One region of the Turicibacter bilis genome, then DNA from elsewhere that is predicted to be linked to it. Evidence: predicted binding sites of a transcription regulator. Region 1 holds the regulator's gene; each other region holds the start of a gene.
The links. Region 1 encodes Rex, which represses fermentation and respiration genes when NADH is low (regulators of the CRP and FNR family bind a similar motif). Its sites were predicted from a motif close to GTGAANNNNTTCAC; they were not measured.
Positions count from the first base shown of each region.

Region 2: the regulator Rex is predicted to act here: its motif matches at 1,927-1,940, upstream of gap (type I glyceraldehyde-3-phosphate dehydrogenase).
Region 3: the regulator Rex is predicted to act here: its motif matches at 1,929-1,942, upstream of mnmL (tRNA modification radical SAM protein MnmL/YtqA).
Region 4: the regulator Rex is predicted to act here: its motif matches at 1,803-1,816, upstream of adhE (bifunctional acetaldehyde-CoA/alcohol dehydrogenase).

Region 1 is NZ_CP071249.1:2,141,574-2,146,726, forward strand. Features, by position in the region: gene J0J69_RS10380 (ABC-F family ATP-binding cassette domain-containing protein) at 1-1,682, opposite strand, end outside; gene J0J69_RS10385 (redox-sensing transcriptional repressor Rex) at 1,901-2,560, shown strand; gene J0J69_RS10390 (ECF transporter S component) at 2,818-3,447, shown strand; gene coaBC (bifunctional phosphopantothenoylcysteine decarboxylase/phosphopantothenate--cysteine ligase CoaBC) at 3,448-4,659, shown strand; gene J0J69_RS10400 (type III pantothenate kinase) at 4,653-5,153, shown strand, end outside.
Region 2 is NZ_CP071249.1:2,018,386-2,023,538, reverse strand. Features, by position in the region: gene J0J69_RS09795 (competence/damage-inducible protein A) at 1-726, opposite strand, end outside; gene gap (type I glyceraldehyde-3-phosphate dehydrogenase) at 870-1,877, opposite strand; gene clpP (ATP-dependent Clp endopeptidase proteolytic subunit ClpP) at 2,190-2,801, shown strand; partial or broken gene J0J69_RS13545 (helix-turn-helix domain-containing protein) at 2,989-3,138, opposite strand; gene J0J69_RS09780 (D-alanine--D-alanine ligase family protein) at 3,519-4,730, opposite strand; gene J0J69_RS09775 (NUDIX hydrolase) at 4,850-5,153, opposite strand, start outside.
Region 3 is NZ_CP071249.1:1,201,894-1,207,046, reverse strand. Features, by position in the region: gene J0J69_RS05925 (DUF2600 family protein) at 1-112, shown strand, start outside; gene mnmM (tRNA 5-(aminomethyl)-2-thiouridylate-methyltransferase MnmM) at 215-778, opposite strand; gene mnmL (tRNA modification radical SAM protein MnmL/YtqA) at 780-1,736, opposite strand; T-box leader at 1,965-2,185, shown strand; gene leuS (leucine--tRNA ligase) at 2,610-5,045, shown strand; gene J0J69_RS05905 (YuzF family protein) at 5,127-5,153, opposite strand, start outside.
Region 4 is NZ_CP071249.1:2,719,020-2,724,172, reverse strand. Features, by position in the region: gene adhE (bifunctional acetaldehyde-CoA/alcohol dehydrogenase) at 1-1,782, opposite strand, end outside; gene thiI (tRNA uracil 4-sulfurtransferase ThiI) at 2,164-3,393, opposite strand; gene J0J69_RS13050 (cysteine desulfurase family protein) at 3,436-4,569, opposite strand; gene J0J69_RS13045 (septation ring formation regulator EzrA) at 5,111-5,153, opposite strand, start outside.

The DNA of each region.
Region 1 (5,153 bases):
TGGTAATCTGTTACATTGTTAGTTGTTGTTGTATTTGACTCCTCAGCTAATTTAGCTGCTTCTAGCTCAGCCAATTGTTGTTTCTTCTCCATATAATCTGAGTAGTTTCCTAAGTATGATACTACACCATGTGGAGTAACTTCTAAAATGCGGGTTGCGATTTTATCGATGAAGTAACGGTCATGGGAGATGAAGAAGACTGTTCCTTCATAGTCTTCTAGTGAAAGTTCTAGCATTTCTTTACTATCAATATCTAAGTGATTAGTTGGCTCATCTAGAAGTAAGAAGTTATTTTTTTGAAGCATGAGTTTACAAAGTGTTAGTCGAACCTTTTCACCACCAGACAGTTGGTTAACTGTCTTAAAGACGTCATCTCCTGTAAACAGGAAGTTTCCAAGTAATGTACGAATATCTTTTTCTAGTCGCGTCGGGAAGTAGTTCCAAACTTCATTTAAGACGGTGTTATTAGAAGTTAGGTTTGCTTGCTCTTGATCAAAGTATCCCATGTCTAGGCTTTTACCGTAGTAAACTTCTCCCCCTAACTTTGGTAAGTCACCTGCTACTGTTTTAAGGATGGTAGATTTTCCGATTCCATTTGGCCCAATTAAAGCCACACGATCTAGACGATTAATTTGGAAGTCTAGATGATCTGAGATGATTTGATCTGGGTATCCAACTGTTAAATCTTCTACTTTTAGGACGTCATTTCCGCTTCGGCGGTCAATTTCAAATGTAATACCGATTGATTTATCGTTGATTTTAGGGATTTCAATACGCTCCATTTTATCTAATAGCTTACGGCGTGATTGAGCACGTTTTGTTGTTGAGGCACGGACGATGTTTCGACTAATGAAGTCTTCCATTTTTGAAATCTCTTTTTGTTGTTTTTCGTATTGCTTCATGAGGGATGCATAGGAAACTGCCTTTTGATCTATATAATCTGAGTAGTTTCCTTTGTACTTCGTACATTTTCGATACTCAATTTCATAGACCGTTGTTGCAATCTGATCGATAAAATAGCGGTCATGTGAGACGATAACTACGGCACCTGAATATTTTTTTAGGTATCCTTCCAACCATTCGATTGTATCGATGTCTAAGTGGTTAGTAGGCTCATCGAGAATTAGAACATCTGGTTTTTGAAGAAGGAGTTTGGCAAGAGCCAATCTTGTTTTTTGTCCTCCACTTAAGTTTGAGATTTTTTGGTCAAAGCCAATCTCATTGAATTTAAATCGATTGAGAATATTATTGATTTCAGATTCGTAAGTATAACCACTCATTAATTCAAAGCGATGATTTAAGTTTTGATATTGTTCAATAATTCTTAAGTATTGTTCGCTGCTTGGGTCTTCTTCAGCCATTTTAAGGCTTAGCTCTTCAAGCTGGCCTTTTAGTTTGATTGTTTCAGCGAAGACGCTTAACATTTCATTATAGATGGTGTCATTTGAATTAACGTGGCTTGATTGGGCAAAATAGCCTAGGACGACACTTTGTGGCTTGTGGATTTCTCCACTATCGAAGTCGATTTCATCAGCAATCATTTTTAATAGTGTTGATTTACCGGCACCATTACGTCCAACAACGGCAATACGCTCCCCTTTTTTGACTTCAAATTGCACATTTTCAAGAATGGGAGTTCCTGAATAGAGCTTTGTCAATTTGCTAGTTTGTAATAAGATCATTTTGTTTCTCCTTTATATATTAACTTATCAGTAGATATTCGGATTTTATTGTATTTATTTATAAGTATAATGCTTAAAGAAGAGATAAGCAACGGACACTGGATGAAATAATAGTCGAATTTTAAAACAATTTAACATATAGATGTTTTATGCTTCTGACAGTATTCACATTGAATTATTTTCATGTTATTATTGAAATATGGTAAAGGAGGTTTTCTATGTTATCAAATATTCCAAATGCAACGATTAAAAGGTTAGCACTTTATCGTCGCTGTTTCGTTGAATTAGATGAAATGGGCGTTAAACGAATTCAGTCAGGTGAATTAAGCCAAAAAATAGGGATTGATTCTGCTACTATTCGACGTGATTTTTCATATTTAGGTGAATTAGGTCGTCAAGGATATGGATATGAGGTACGCGTTGTTTTAGAGGCATTTAATAATTTATTGAAAACAGAGGATGCACAGAGCTGTGTTTTAATTGGGGTCGGAAACTTAGGGCGTGCACTATTAAAGTATTTTAGCTCAGATAAGTTTAAGAAACGTGTATTTAGAACACCAGTTAACTTAATTGCAGGGTTTGATACAGATGAAAGCTTAGTTGGACAATGTGTAGGTGAATTGCCTCTTTATCATTTAAATGATTTAAAATCGTATATTGAAGAACACCGTGTTACTTATGTTATTTTAACAGTACCACCGACAGTTGCTCAAAGTGTTGCAACATCATTAGAAGGGTTAGGTATTAAAGGTATTTTAAATTTATCTTCTACAGTGATTAATGTGAGTGAAGACATTACCGTTCATGAAGTAGATTTAAATATGGAGTTAGAGACATTATTCTTCTATGTTTTTCAAAAAGAACAAGCAAAACATTAGTACTTTTTAAATTTCGTCCGTTATAAGCTTATAATCAATTGATTATAAGCTTTTTTTCTTTTTACAGGCGATGAATAATGGTAAAATAATGTTATTTTATTGAAAACTATTCAATACATCAGTATAATTATGAGCGATGATAGCGTTTGTCAAACTTAATGGTGATTTTATAACATCAATTAAGGTCATACTAACGATGTCAAATATAATATTCAAGACGTTGCATTCGAAAGAAGCGACAGTGGAGGAGAAGAAAAATGAATCAATCAAGAAAGAAAACCAAGTTTTTAGTTTTACTAACGATGTTTTGTAGTATTCAAGTTGTTTTAATGTTAACACCACTTGGATATATTCCATTAGGCCCAGTTCGTGCCACAACCATGCATATTCCAGTTATTTTAGCAGGAATTTTATTGGGAGTCAAAGGTGGAGCTATTACAGGATTAGTTTTTGGATTGAGTAGTGTGATTATTAATACGATTACCCCAACGATTACATCATTTGTATTTACCCCATTTTATTCATTAGGTGAATATCATGGAAACTTCATGAGTTTAGTTATTGCTATTGGTCCACGTGTCTTACTTGGGGTATTAGCTGCAGTGATTTATCATTGGTTTAAAAATAAAAATAATAAAATGAGATTATTCGGTAGTGGAGTTACGGCTTTAGTTTGTACGTTAATTCACTCCATTTTAGTGCTTGGAATGATCTACTTATTCTTTGGTCCAAGTTATGCAGCAGCCAAAGGAGTTGAAGTTTCAGCTTTATTTGGCTTATTACTAGGAATCATTACGACAAATAGTGTACTGGAAGCCATCTTAGCTACATTAATTATTGCACCATTAACGAAGGTGTTAGAACCAATTACGAAGAAGGTGATTTAGTTGAACAAAAAGACTATTGTATTGGGAGTTTGTGGGGGAATTGCAGCTTATAAAAGTGCACAACTTGCAAGTAGTCTATATAAAAAAGGTTATGATGTTCATGTCATTATGACGAAAAATGCTACAGAATTTATTACACCGATGACATTTGAAACATTAACTCATAATCGTGTATCTGTTGGAACGTTTGATCGCAATTTCCAGTATGATGTGAATCATATTTCATTAGCTAAGCGCGCAGATTTATTTGTTGTGGCTCCAGCTTCAGCAAATTGTATTGCGAAGTTTGCTCATGGATTAGCGGATGATATGTTGACGACAACGTTTTTAGCCGCGTCTTGCCCAAAACTCATTGCACCTGCAATGAATACAGGAATGTTAAATAATCCAATCACACAGCATAATATTGAGATTTGTAAAAAATATGGAATGACTTTTGTTGAATCAGATAGTGGTTATTTAGCATGTGGAGATGTTGGGAAAGGTCGTTTGGCAGAAATCGAGGATATTGAAGATGCGATTGAAAGTTTATTAGTTAAGGACAAGCCTTTAAAAGGAATGAAAGTTGTCGTAACCGCAGGACCCACTCAAGAAGATTTAGATCCAGTTCGTTTCATGACGAATCATTCAAGTGGGAAGATGGGGTATGCAGTGGCACGTGCTGCTCGTAATTTAGGTGCGGATGTGACGTTAGTAACTGGGCCTGTTTCATTAAGAAAGCCAGTTTTCATGGATGTTGTTGAGGTTAGAACAGCAATTCAAATGTTTGAAGCAGTTGAGGCTCTAAAAGATGAGTATGATATTTTAGTGAAGTCAGCAGCCGTTTCAGATTACCGAGTGGAGCGTGTGAGTGATCATAAAATGAAAAAGCAAGGTAATCAGTTGACGATTGATTTTGTAACCAATCCAGATATCTTAGCTCATATGGGGCAGCTAAAAAAGGCGAATCAAGTTGTTTGTGGGTTTGCTATGGAGACTCAAGATTTAGTTGAGAATGCTACGAAGAAGTTAGTGAATAAAGGTGCTGACTTGATTGTTGCAAATCAGTTAAATGAAGATGCAGCGGGATTCAAAAAGGATACGAATGTGGTGACGATTTTAACGGGTGAGGGGATAACGAAGTTAGATGTCATGTCTAAAGAAGCACTTGGTTATGAGATTATGAATCGTTTATTACAGATTTTAGTGAAGAAAAGAGGGATAGTATGTTAGTCGTTATTGATGTAGGAAATACGAATATTACACTAGGAGTTTATGACCAGGATGAATTAATTGCAAATTTTCGGCTAACGACTAAATTGCAACGAACATCAGATGAATTTGGAATTACGTTATTTTCATTCTTCCAAACAAAGAATATTGATCCAAAGGGGGTTGAGGATGTTTTAATCTCTAGCGTTGTGCCTAAGATTATGCATTCTTTAACAAATGCTATTCGTAAGTATTTTAATATTGAACCAATCATTGTCGGCCCAGGTATTAAGACCGGTATTAGTGTGAAAACTGAAAATCCAAGAGAGGTGGGAGCTGATCGTATTGTTGATATTGCAGCAGCATATCATATTTATGGTGGTCCAGCGCTTGTTATTGATTTTGGGACGGCAACAACCTATGATTATGTCAATGAAAATGGTGAGTTTGAGTTTGGGGTCACGTCACCAGGAATTGAGATTTCTGCTCAAGCTTTATGGACACAAGCTGCAAAG
Region 2 (5,153 bases), 120 kb from region 1:
CTTCATAATTTCTTTAAACTCTTCATCAAAGGCTCTTAAATCCTCTTCATAAGCATCCACTGTAGAAACAATATAATCTACTTTATCAGGAGCACAATAAGGTGCAATATTTAGATGAGGGTAACGTCCATATAAGTGTAAAATCATTTCTTCTGCATAAGACTCTCCAATTCCACATAAACGGTAGCTATTACTAATCTTACGCTCCTTAATCTGATCAATAAAATAAGGTCTTACACTCTCTGAAAACATTAATTCAAGCTCTGCTGGAGGTCCAGGTAATAGGAAAACTGATTTATTATCCTGCTTTAAAAATAATCCCGGTGCTGTTCCATTATTATTGGGTAAAACTAGTCCTTCTTTAAACTTATAAGCTTGACGATGATTATTATTTGGAATTTCTCTATTGCTACGTCTGAAATACTCACAAATACCTTCATAAATCTCATCGTCATAAACTAGTTCTGTTTTAAAATACTTTGCAACCCCTTCACGTGATAAATCATCTACCGTTGGTCCTAATCCACCAATAGTAATCACTAAATCCGCATAGGTATATGCAATCTCTAACCCTCGAGCAATTTCATCCTCTAGATCAGGAACTACTTGTTGATGAGTTACTTTTCCACCTAACTGTTCTACTTGTTTTGCAATAAAAGCACTATTCGTATTAATCGTTTTACCAGACAGCACTTCATTACCAATCGCTAAAATCGCAACATTCACACCGCTCACCTCTTGTTTAACATGACCTATTTCAGTTTTTTTATTCTAACTTAGAAAAATCCATCTAACTCTATTCTAATGAAAATAATAAAAAAAGCTATCCCGAAATGGGATAGCTTTCCAAAAATATCGCTTAACTAAAATTATTTAATTAAAGAAGCGAAGTATCCTAAAGTACGGATTAATTGGTTAGTGTAAGACATTTCGTTGTCATACCAAGCAGCAACTTTAACTAATTGCTCTCCGTTAACTTCCATAACTTTAGTTTGAGTAGCATCGAATAATGATCCGTAAGAAATTCCGATTACGTCAGCTGAAACGATTTCATCTTCAGTGTATCCGAATGATTCGTTAGCAGCAGCTTTCATTGCTTCGTTGATTTCAGCAGCAGTTACTTTAGTGTTTAAAGTACATACTAACTCAGTTAATGAACCAGTGATTACTGGAACACGTTGAGCTCCACCGTCTAATTTTCCGTTTAATTCAGGAATTACTAAACCGATAGCTTTAGCAGCTCCTGTTGAGTTTGGAACGATTGATGCAGCAGCTGCACGTCCACGACGTAAGTCACCTTTTCCGTGAGGAGCATCTAATGTATTTTGGTCATTAGTGTAAGCATGGATTGTAGTCATGAATCCTTTTTGTACACCATATTTGTCGTTTAATACTTTAGCCATTGGAGCTAAACAGTTAGTTGTACAAGAAGCTCCTGAGATAACTGTTTCAGTTCCGTCTAAGATATCTTGGTTTACATTGTAAACTACAGTTTTGATATCTCCTGTAGCTGGTGCAGAGATAACTACTTTTTTAGCTCCTGCTTCTAAGTGTAATCCAGCTTTTTCTTGAGAAGTGAAGAATCCAGTACATTCTAATACTACGTCTACTCCTAATTCTCCCCAAGGTAAGTCTGCAGGGTTACGCTCAGCAGTTACTTTGATTTCTTTACCGTTAACAACGAAAGCACCTTCTTTAACTTCGATTTCTCCGTTGAAACGTCCTTGAGCTGAATCATATTTGAATAAATGAGCTAATGTTTTAGCATCAGTTAAGTCGTTGATTGCAACTACTTCGAAGTCATTGTTTTCGATCATTAAACGTAAAGCTAAGCGTCCGATACGCCCGAATCCATTAATCGCTACTTTAACAGCCATGTGAAGATTCCTCCTAAGATATTATAAAATTGGTCATTTTTCACATTACGTGTATTTTAACACACATAATATATTGTGAAAAATTACTACATTTTTATTCTAACAATTTGTACCATGATAATCAAGTTATAAACTAATGTAAGCGTTTATAATAACAAATGCTTAACAAAAATGTTTAAGAATTTTTACTTAAAAATGAATATATTACCACTCACAACATTAAAATAGAGTATGGCCGACGCAATGCTATATTTTTTTGTCCAGTTGTGGTAAAATGTGCTATAGAAATTTTTATAAAAAGAGGGGTGCCTTATGAGTAGTTATTTAGTACCGACAGTCATTGAACAAACAGCTCACGGTGAGCGTGCATATGATATTTATTCTCGCTTATTAAAAGATCGTATCATCATGTTAAGTGGTGAAATTAACGATTATACAGCAAACATCGTTGTTGCTCAACTTTTATTCTTAGCTGCAGAAGATCCAGATAAAGATATCAACCTTTATATTAATAGTCCTGGTGGATCAGTTACAGCAGGATTTGCTATCTTTGATACAATGAACTACATCAAATGTGATGTATCAACAATCTGCGTTGGGATGGCAGCGTCAATGGGTGCTTTCTTACTTTCAGCGGGTGCTAAAGGTAAACGCTATGCTTTACCTAACAGCGAAGTCATGATTCATCAACCACTTGGTGGAGCACAAGGACAAGCCACTGAAATTGCCATTGCTGCAAAACACATTTTAAAAACTCGTGATAAATTAAATAACATCTTATCTGCTCAAACAGGTCAACCACTTGAAAAAATCGAGCAAGATACTGAACGAGATAACTTCATGTCAGCTGAAGAAGCTGTAGCTTACGGTTTAGTTGACCAAGTTGTTGTTCGTCCAGTGGACATTTCAGCAGATAATAAATAATTCAAAAAGTAGAGATTAAATTCTCTACTTTTTTTGCTAGAAAGCTAAAATATAGACTCTAAACAAGATAAAATAAATCTAAGTAATAATAACCCAATCATAACATCAAAAAATATACTAAACATATCTATTTTCTTCAATTTTTTCATTCTATCTCTTAACTGATTAAAGTTGACTTTAAGCAATTTTAAAGATGAGATATTACAATTTGTTCTCCTTTCATGAATCCATCTAATGAAACATTAAAGAAATCACTGAAAAGAATTAAACGATGAAAATCAGGATAAGAAATGCTATTTTCCCACTTAGAAATAGTTTGTCTCGATGTATTTAAAAGTTCCCCTAATTCATCCTACGATAATCCTCTTCACTTCGTTAAATCCAATAACCTATCATTAAACTTCAATAGGAATCCCTCATTTCTAAAAATTGTTGATACAGCAATAACATTCATCTTAGCTCCCCCTCCATCAATAGTTATTTACAATCTTTCAATTTTTTAACCATTATATATTTTCCATCTAAAAAAAGAGATTTCATAAGTGAAATCTCTTTTTCATGGCTATATTTTAAGAAGTATTGTCATTAAACAAGGAAATCCAAACGTTAACTAGCGTAAGGAATTCTTAATCTATTAAGTTGTTTAAACAACCTCTGTCTCCAAATCAACATTTGTCTAAAACATAGCTTTTTCATTTTTAATAGTTAAGTTACCGCTTAGGCTTTTGTTCCTTTCGCTCCTTTTGTTCCTGCACCCTGTAAAGCAAGAACGTTAGATTCGAATGAGAATGTTAAGCTTTCACGTTCACGTTGACGTTTTAATGCTAATTCCACTAAGCTAGTCATTAATTCTGTGAAGTTACGGTCTGTTTTTTCCCATAAGTAGAATGATAATGATCCTGGAATTGTATTAATTTCGTTAACATATACTTCATTATTTTCAGCATTGATTAAGAAGTCGATACGAGCAACCCCTGCACTTCCTAACACGCGGAATGTTTGTACCGCAAGATCTTGAACGTATTTTGTTCCTTCATCCGTTAAACGAGCAGGGATAATACGATTTGTACTTGCCATCCCTTGAGATTTAGTTCCTCCAGTTTTAGCACCTTTAGAACCTCCTCCCCCCTCATATTTATCACGGAAGCTTAAAAATTCATCAGAACCCATAACTTCTTCTAAAACAGAAGGTTTAGCAGAAGAGAAATCTCCGATAACCGAACAGTTAACCTCAACTAATTGAGTAACCATTTCTTCAACGATGAATTTTTTATCATAGCTAATTGCTTCTGTAATTCCTTCTTCTAATGACGCACGGTCATTTGCTTTAGAAATTCCAACACTTGAACCTAAGCTAGCAGGTTTAATCATAACTGGATATGTTAATTTTTCTTCAATAGCATCTAAACAAGCTTCTTGGTCAGCAAACCAATCTGATGAATAATACCACACATAGTTTGTAATCGGTAATCCTGAATCACGTAAAATGTTTTTCATAAACACTTTATCTTGACCAACAGCAGCGGCAGCTACCTCACATCCCGAATAAGGAATTCCGTTTAATTCAAAGAATCCTTGTAAGGCTCCATCCTCACCATTTGTTCCGTGAATAACTGGAATCGCAACATCGATTGTATTTACAACATTGTTTCCGAATTTTTTAGCAGGATAACGTTCAATTTGAATTTTACCATTATTAGGAACAATGACAATACGTTGACATTTTTTTAATAATGCATCCAAATTTTTATATTCTTTCACATCAAATAATGCTTCACCTGTGTACCATTCGCGTTTTTTAGATAAATAAACTGGTACGACATCATATTTTGTTTTATCGATGGCATGCATTGCTTGGTTAGCAGAAATAATTGAAATTTCGTGCTCTACCGATTCACCACCGAAAAATACACCAACTTTTAACTTCATGAGGAAGCCCCCTTTAATCTAAGTTTAGTATCTTCTTCAAGTATACCGTATCTGAACGCAAATACATACGTCTATTTTATCAAGAAATCACTGTCATAAGAAACAATTTTTTGCTTTAATTACTCAAAATATGTTTCTAAATCTTCCGTATAAACTTTATACGCCTTTTCAATCTCTTCGATTGAATTCTTTCGAGACAATGGCGGTAGTTCTGAAATATCAAACCATCCAATATCCTCCGTCTCATGATTACATTTTGCCTCTCCCGCTACGACATTCCCCAGGAAATATAGACAATATACATCATATAATGATTTTTTAATATAATGTCGTCTGTCAAACACCGCTAACAGTTTCGTACAATCAATTACATAACCAGATTCCTCGAACGTTTCCTTAATAGCTGTTTCCTTCGGTGTGCAA
Region 3 (5,153 bases), 940 kb from region 1:
AGAAGGTGTGAAGAAAAATCCTCAACTTCGTATCGTTCAAAAACAAATCATTAAAAAACTCGGTTTTCGTGCCCGCTTTTTATTCCATCATACGAGAAAGTTTGTAAAGTAATCATGAATGTATAGGTATATGGGTAGTGGTATTTTCTGAAGTTTTATTTCTTTTATCATTACAAATTAAGGAACAAAAAAAGCTACTATTAAAGTAGCTTTTTTAATGTAGTTTTTCGATGGCGACAATGAATGGAGCCGTTGGTCGGTTAATGAATTGGTACGTTAAGACTTGAGTTGTTTTAGTATCTAGTGTTTCAAAACACTGCTCTAGATAGTGGCGTTCCACTTTTCCTTCCTCATGTCCATGATACACAACTAAAATAATAATTCCATTTTTCTTTAATAAGCTTAAAATGTCAGTGACAGCTTTCCATGTCGTTTCACCATGAGTCGTAATACTTTGATCACTACCAGGAAGGTAACCTAGATTAAAAATCGCCGCGCTAATTGGTTGCTGCACATAGTTTAGGACATGTTGATGTCCATCATGAATTAAAGTTACATGGTTAATATCAGCTTCTTTTAACTTAGTTTGCGTGCTTTGAATGGCTTCTTCTTGGACATCAAAGCTATAAACATGGCCTGACTCACCAACAAGTTCTGCTAAAAATAACGTATCATAACCATTACCAGCTGTTCCATCAATCGCAACATCACCTGGTTTTAAAGCTTTTTCTAATAAATTTTTTGAAAAGGGAAGAACGCGTTCTAATGTTTGTGCCATCTTAGTTTTCCTCCGGTTTTTGATAAAGTCGCCCTTGGTACGTGTTACGCTCTTTTAAGCGATCATCAATTGCATTTAAAACTTCCCATTTTTTTAAACTCCACATCGGTCCAACTAATTCTTCACGAACGGCATCACCTGTTAAACGATGGATAACCATTTCAGGGGGTAAGATTTCTAATTGATCAACCACTAAGTCGATATACTCATCTTTCTCCATGAGTGTTAACATCCCTTTGTCTAACATTTTGTGCATTGGTGTTCCTTCAATGACGTGAAGTAAATGAATTTTGATCCCTTGGACATCAAGTCCTGCTACAGCTTTCGCCGTTTCTAACATCATTTCATGTGTTTCACCTGGTAATCCATTAATGATATGAATGATAACGTCGATATTTTTCGCGCGAAGTTTGTTAACTCCTTCGACTAATGTTTGATAATCATGTCCGCGGTTAATAAGTTTTCCTGTTTTATCATGCATTGATTGAAGCCCAAGTTCTACCCATAAATCGACTTCTTTGTTTAATTCACCTAAGTAGTCGACGACATCATCTGGTAAACAGTCAGGACGTGTCCCAATTGAAAGAGCGACGATATTAGGATCACATTCTAGCACAGCTTCGTATTTACGTTTTAAGACTTCAAGTGGTGCATGTGTATTTGAGAAAGCTTGGAAATAGGCGATGTATCCTGCTTCAGGCCATTTTTGATGCATCATCTCTTTGACTTGATTAAATTGAGTTTTTAAGTTGTCTTCTGGATTTCCAGCAAAGTCACCACTACCTTTGGTACTACAGAACGTACATCCACCGTATTTAACCGTTCCATCAATATTTGGGCAAGTAAATCCAGCATTAATCATGACTTTGAAGATTTTTTGGTTATATTTTTCACGTAAATGATAGTTTAATGTATGGTATCGTTTATCAGCATAGCTGTATGGAAACGGATTGTTCATCTATCTATTCCTCCTGTTTTTAGTATATTCTTTTTATCAAATCAATCACGAATGAATCATTTAAGATAGTCCTTTAAAATGATGAGGATTGTGGTATGTTGTTTGTTTATCGTCTTTTATTTTATCATAGATGTGAATTAGTGGCACGAGATATTGTTTTATGACGTTTTTTTATAAAAAATCTTGTTTTTTGTGAAAGGTTTGATATAATTTTTCTAGAATAAACTTATATGAACCGTGAAGAGGACTAGTAGTAAGTTGGGACTATTGTAGAGAGCGAATGGTTGGTGTAAATTCGTATAGAACACTTATGAACTCACCTCGGAGTTGCAATTGTGAAATTTAAGTAATGATTGCCGTATTCTTGCGTTAAAAGATGAGAGAGGTAAGAGACTACTTTTTTTAGACTCTTGCAACTAAGGTGGTACCGCGTAATTTACGTCCTTAGAATAGAAATATTCTAAGGACTTTTTTTGTTAGTTCAACGATCTGCTTTAGTGGATTAATTCAACTATATGTATAGCGAAGTAGTTGGACTCTTAGCTTTCCCTCCTTTGATGGGAAGAGGGTGTTCTCTTTAACTTTTTGAGTGAGGGATAAAAGATTTTTCTTACCCCATCTTTATTAAAAAGAATAAGATATAGGTTTATGGAATTTAATCCATTATTTTGTATTAATGAATAATTTATATCGATTCGTCACAAATTATTCATAATATTTGGTTTTATTTTAGTGAAGTGTTTACTTCATCATTTAAGAAAAGAAAGCAGTATTTAAATTTTCTTAATGAATAGTAGACTCACCTACAAATTTAAGATTACCCCAGCAGTGGAGGATACCTGCTTCGCAGGCCGGGGGCCCGGAGGTAGAATTATGGCATTTGATCACAAACAGATTGAACAAAAGTGGCAAAATTATTGGCTAGAAAATAAGACATTCAAAACGTCTGAAGATAAGTCAAAACCTAAGTATTATGCATTAGATATGTTCCCTTATCCATCTGGAGCGGGACTTCACGTCGGTCATCCAGAAGGATATACAGCAACTGATATTGTTTCTCGTATGAAACGTATGCAAGGGTACCGTGTCTTACATCCAATGGGATGGGATGCATTCGGTTTACCAGCTGAGCAATATGCATTAAATACAGGAAATGACCCTCGTGAATTTACGGATATTAACATTAATACATTCCGTAAACAAATTCAATCATTAGGATTCTCATATGATTGGGATAAAGAGTTAAATACAACCGATCCAAAATATTATAAATGGACACAATGGATTTTCACCCAATTATATAACATGGGATTAGCTGAAATTAAAGATATTGAAGTTAACTGGTGTGAAGGGTTAGGAACAGTTTTAGCAAATGAGGAAGTTTTAAATGTTGATGGGAAAATGGTCTCTGAACGTGGGGAACATCCTGTAATCAAGAAACCAATGAAACAATGGGTGCTTAAAATTACACATTATGCTGAACGATTACTTGAAGATTTAGAAGGGTTAGACTGGACAGAAAGCATTAAAGATATGCAACGTAACTGGATCGGTAAGAGTGAAGGAGCGTTAATTAACTTTAAAGTTAATGGAACAGAACATTCATTTGATGTGTTTACAACACGTCCTGATACGGTATTCGGTGTAACATACGTTGTTTTAGCACCAGAACATCCATTAGTAAATGAAATTACAACGCCTGAATGTAAAGAAGCGGTTGTTGCTTATCAAGAAGCTGCAAAAGCAAAATCTGATTTAGAGCGTACAGAATTAAATAAAGAAAAATCAGGTGTGGCAACAGGAGCTTACGCAATTCATCCAATTACAGGAGCTCAAGTTCCAGTTTGGATCGGAGATTATGTTTTAGCAAGCTACGGAACAGGAGCTGTTATGGCAGTGCCTGCACACGATGAGCGTGACTACGAATTCGCTAAGAAATATGACTTAACAATTAAGCAAGTCATTGAAGGGGATATCACAGAAGGTGCCTTCACTGGAGATGATGCTCACATCGAATCAGACTTCATTAATGGAATGAACAATGCAGATGCTAAAGCTGCTGTTATTGAATGGTTAGAAGCAAACGGTGCTGGATCTCGTAAAGTTAACTATAAACTACGTGACTGGTTATTCTCTCGTCAACGTTATTGGGGAGAACCATTCCCAGTGATTATGTGGGAAGATGGAACAATGTCTGTTTTAGAAGCCGATCAATTACCACTTGAATTACCAGTGATGGATAACATCAAACCATCTGGAACAGGTGAATCTCCACTTGCTAATGCAAAAGAATGGTTAGAAGTTGTACGTGAAGATGGAGTAAAAGGTCGTCGTGAAACAAATACAATGCCACAATGGGCTGGAAGCTGCTGGTACTACATTGGCTATATCTTAAAACAAGGTGAAGACTATGTTGGATTAAATACAGAAGAAGCCAAACAATTATTAAAAGAATGGTTACCAGTTGATTTATACATCGGTGGAGCAGAGCATGCTGTATTACACTTATTATACGCTCGCTTCTGGCATAAGGTATTATTCGATTTAGGAATTGTTGAAACAAAAGAACCATTCCAACGTTTATTCAACCAAGGAATGATCTTAGGTGAAAACAATGAGAAAATGTCAAAATCTAAAGGAAACGTTGTAAATCCAGATGATATCGTTGAATCTCATGGAGCAGATACATTACGTTTATACGAAATGTTCATGGGACCACTTGATGCAGCTATCGCTTGGTCAACTGAAGGATTAGATGGAAGCCGTCGTTTCTTAGATCGTGTGTGGCGTTTATTCGTGACTCCAGAGCACACATTAGCTGAAAAAGTAGTCGCTGAAAACGATGGAAAATTAGATAAAGTTTATCATGAAACAGTGAAGAAAGTAACTGAGGATTATGAAAAATTAAGCTTCAATACTGCGATCGCTCAAATGATGATCTTCATCAATGAATCATATAAAGCAACAAGCATTCCACGTGAATATGCAGAAGGATTTGTTAAATTATTAAATCCAATCGCTCCGCATATGACAGAAGAAATCTGGTCGGTGCTTGGACATGAAGGAACTGTTTCATATGAAGCATGGCCAACATATGATGAAGCAAAATTAGTATCGGATACCATTACAATCATTGCCCAAGTTAACGGTAAGTTACGTGCTCGTATCGAGGTAGCTGCTAATATTTCAAAAGAAGACATGTTAGAAACAGCGATGGCACATGAAAATGTTCAAAACTTCGTTGCTGGAAAAGAAATTGTAAAAACAATTGCTGTTCCAGGAAAATTAGTTAACATCGTTGTTAAATAATTAGAATAACTATTAAAAGCCCTCTAATCCCACCACTGATTAGAGGGTTTTTTGTTTATTGAAATAAATAAGCGTTAGAAATTATTTAACAGGCATAATCCAAACAAT
Region 4 (5,153 bases), 580 kb from region 1:
ACATACTAAGCTAGCTTTTTTACCCATTTGAGGGAAGCGATAGATACGTTTACGAACGTCCATGAAACGCATTGCTAGATCTTGGAAGTTAGTTTCAGGGTGTTCATATAATACCCACATAATTTTTGCTGCATCCATAGCAGATCCTCCACCTAAGGCGATGATGACATCTGGTTTGAAGTTGGCCATTGCTTCAGCACCTTTTTTAGCATCTGATAGTAATGGATCTGGATGAACATCTGTGAACATTGTATATTGAATTCCGTAACGATCTAACTCATCCGTGACTTGTTTTGTATATCCTAAATCAAATAACACTTTATCTGTTACAATAAATGCACGTTTTTTACCATCGAAGTTTAAGTCTTCTAATGCAACTGGTAAGCATCCAAATTTATAATAAACTTTTGATGGAACTTTAAACCAAAGCATATTCTCTCTCCTTTTAGCAACCGTTTTAATATTAATTAAATGTTTTGGTCCTACATTTTCTGATACTGAGTTATTCCCCCAAGAACCACAACCTAAAGTTAATGATGGCGCTAAAGCAAAGTTAAAGATATCTCCAATTCCTCCATGTGCTGTTGGTTGATTAATTAAGAATGTTGTTGTACGCATACGAGATGCCATCGCTTGAATATCAGCTTCAGCACGTAACTCATCTGCATAAATAGCTGAAGTATGCCCTAGACCACTATGGTTAACTAATGTTTCAGCCATATCCACTGCTTCCGCATGATTAGATGATTTGTACATTGCTAAGACAACTGATAATTTTTCATGAGCGAATGGTTCCTCTAATGAAGTATCAGTCACTTCACCAACTAAAACTTTTGTATCCTTAGGAACTTCAAATCCTGCTAATTCAGCAATTTTCCATGCTGGTTGTCCAACAATTTTAGCATTTAATGCGCCATTGACAATGATTGTCTTACGAACAGCCTCTAATTGCTCTGGATTTAATAATAAAGCTCCACGCTTTGTAAGTTCAGTCTTAACTGCATCATAGATTGACTCATCAACAATGATTGACTGTTCTGATGCACAGATGACACCGTAGTCAAATGTTTTTGATAATAATAATGAGTTAACAGCCATTGGGATGTTACATGTTTTATGGAAAATAACTGGTGTATTACCTGCCCCTACTCCAATTGCTGGTGTTCCTGAAGAGTATGCTGCTTTAACCATTCCTGGTCCACCCGTTGCTAAGATTAAATCGACTTCACGCATAACTGTATTTGTTAATTCAATACTTGGTGCATCGATCCATGCAATTAATCCTTTTGGAGCTCCTGCTGCTTCAATTGTTTCACGAATCACTTGGGCTGTATAGTTTGTACAATTTTTAGCACGTGGATGGGCTGAAATAACAATTGCATTACGAGTTTTAATTGCCATTAAACATTTAAAACATGCTGTAGATGTTGGATTTGTTGTTGGAATTACTGCTCCGATTACCCCTACTGGCTCAGCAACTTTTTGAATTCCGAACGATAAATCTTCAGATAAAACCCCACATGTTTTTTCATTACGATATTTATTATAGATATATTCTGAAGCGTAATGATTTTTAATAACTTTATCTTCAACTAATCCCATTCCCGTTTCTTCTACTGCCATTTGTGCTAACGGAATACGTAAATTATTAATTGCCATTGCCGCTTTGTAGAATAATTCATCAACTTGTTCTTGTGTAAATGTGGCAAACTCACGTTGAGCTGCGCGCATTGTTTCAAGAGTTGACATTAACTCCTCAACATTTGTAATTTTATTTGTCATTCCGACTCCTCCTCAAGATTGTGAATTCATTCACTTACTTACAACGCTATTATATTACATTGTGAATTATTTGTCTAATGAAAACGGATTGAAAACGTTTATAATTTCACAAATAGTAAATTTTATGATAGAAAGCGTTTTTCACTTATATATTTTACCTTATTTAACTATAAATGTAAAAATATAGATTTTTATTTCTTTCTACATTCGCACCCAAGAAAGATTATAGTTCGACAAAAAATAACTTTAACAGTACAAATTAATCGTTTTATCATTAATATTTTTTTCTAATTGAGGTATATTTTTTTGATTCATAAAATGAACTTAAATACAAAAAAAGCTGGAAGAATATTACTTCTTTCAGCTTTTTATTTATATCAATTAGAATAAATCATTTAATGGACAAGCAGTATTATCTTCTAACTCAATGATTTCACCCGCATGAACTGTAATGATTTCTGTATTATCAATACATTTTTGTACTAATGATTCAAAATCAAAGTTTTGTTCAAATTCAATACATTTTTCAAGCGATGGATTAGTCGCTGGGTGCTCTGGAACAAAGACCGTACAGCAATCTTCATATGGACGAATTGAAATATCATATGTATCGATTTGTTTCGCAATTTCAATAATTTCATTTTTATCAAGTGTAGCAACTGGACGAATAATTGGCATATTCGTTACAGCATTAATTGCATACATACTTGCTAATGTTTGAGAAGCAACTTGCCCTAAACTTTCACCATTTGCTAAAACTAAAATCTCACGTTTTTTAGCAATTCCTTCAGCGATACGATACATCATACGACGCATAACTGTCATTGTATAGCTGCTAGGAATATTCTCATAAATGGCTGTTTGTAATTCCGTGAATGGAACTACATGAACATCAATTGAGTCTACCGGTGCATAATGAGCATTTTTCTCCATTAAGTCTAACACTTTTTGTTTTGAACGAACTGATGTATATGGTGGTGATGCAAAGTGAATCGCTTCAATCTCAACTCCACGTTTTTGCATTAGGTATCCAGCAACTGGACTATCAATTCCACCTGAAATCATTAATAAACCTTTTCCACTAATTCCAACTGGGAACCCACCAAGACCTTTAATGTGATCAGCCATAATGAATGTTCCTTCGCGACGAACTTCAACAAACACCGTCATATCCGGATTATGAACATCCACGCTTAAGTGATCCGTATTAATTAATAAATGTGCCCCTACTCCACGTGAAATTTCACCTGATTGCATTGGGAATTGTTTATCTGAACGTTTTGTTTCTACTTTAAATGTAGTTGGAACTTTTGGTTGTTCATTAATAATCTCTAAAGCTAATGCTTTAATTGCATCAATTTCATTTTCACAACGAGCAGCTAAACTATAAGATTGTAATCCGAAAACTTTATCTAGCTGCTCTGTTACTAATTCTGGCGCTGTCCCATTTAAAATGATATAGAAACGGTCACGTGTCACTTCATATTTTAACTGATCAAGCCCACGTAACTTGCGGCGAATAATTTTGTGTAATGCATTTTTAAAATACTTACGATTTTTTCCTTTAATCGATAATTCACCATAACGGACTAAAATACGGTCATAAATCATTTCATCATTTCCTTCCTCGATAACCTGCTGCGATTTGTAGTACTAGTGTTTTAGTTGTGCCACAACGATTTTTAAAGCTTTAATTAGTCGATCTACTTCCTCCATTGTCGATAGATTAGAGAAACTAACACGTACACTCTCTTGTGCAACCTCATCACTAATCCCTAATGCTAATAAGATACGTGATGCAGTCGCTGATTTAGATGAGCACGCTGATTTTGCTGAGATATAAACATCATATTCCTCAAGCGCATGAACTAACGTTTCACCTTTAATCGGAGCGGCAGCAAAATTGATGATATAAGGCGTTTGATGTTCGTGATTACTATTTACCACTACACCATCAATTTTTCTTAATTCGTTCATTGTATGATCGAATAATTGTTTAACATGTTGGTAGTTTGTTTGCAGTGGCTCTATTGCTAAGCGTAAAGCCTTAGCAAGCGCAACTGCACCCGCTACGTTAATTGTTCCTGAACGAAGGCCATACATTTGATGTCCCCCTGTAATTTCAGGTGTTAAACTTAAATATTGATTCACGATTAGTGCTCCACTTCCTTTTAATCCATGGAATTTATGAGCAGATAATGATAATAAATCAATATTCATTTTATCAATATCAACAGGAATTTTACCCACGCTTTGAACGGCATCAACATGGAATTTTACCTTTGGATATTTTTTTAATAATTGACCAATTTCATAGATTGGAAATACCATTCCCATTTCATTGTTCACATGCATGCATGAAATTAAAATTGTATCTTCACAAATGGCTTCTTGAATTTGCTTTACAATATCAGCATTGCTACCTTTGACGTCAATATATGTAACACGGAACCCTTCCGCTTCTAGTTCCTCAATTGTTTCATGAACTGAGGCATGCTCAACAGGGGTTGTAATAATGTGACGTCCACGATTTTTGTAAGCATGACACAACCCACGAATAGCCAAGTTATTACTCTCAGTTGCTCCTGATGTAAAAATAACTTTGTGTTGTTTCGCATTTAATAGGGATAAGACTTGCTTTTCTGACTGAATTAGTAATTGTTCAGCACGAGCACCAAATGCATGTAACGAACTTGGATTACCCCAAAAATTTTCATTAACTTTCACGAAAGCATTTAAAACTTCTGGATCAACAGGAGTCGTCGCACTATTGTCTAAATAAATCATTTTGATTCTCCTTCCGACATAAACATCTCAGACCCATTTTAAACTTTTAACTCTTACGAACTCTGCTCAGATAAGAGGCAGACGAATTCATTGAATATGAACCTTGTTACTTTATCGTTTCGACATTATATCACATTAAAGCTATAATCTCAAATTGCAACTATTTTCTGAGTTTATGACGTAGAAAATGGTCGTTCTATGATTTGCTTACACTATAAAGTATGAATTTCATCATGAATTTGCTAGAAAAAATTCACTTTTAATAGCAAATCATCTAGATGTTCTTATTATTATATTATGCATTTATTTTTATTTCACTTCATTTATCTGCACCATAAAACTTTTTTTGGCTCTGTTTTAGATAAGTGTTGATGAGTAAAAACATTGATCTCATCATACTTAATCAATGAGTTAGGGAAAGAAATCATGATTTTTATTAAATATCAACATTCTTTTATATCACAGCCTTATTTTTTGCATTTGTTTACTCAAAATAAAAACTGTCTATAACTCACGACGTCCTTATAGACAGTTTCCTCTATTATAATAGATAGCAATCTAATTGTTGCTTAAATTGATCATAA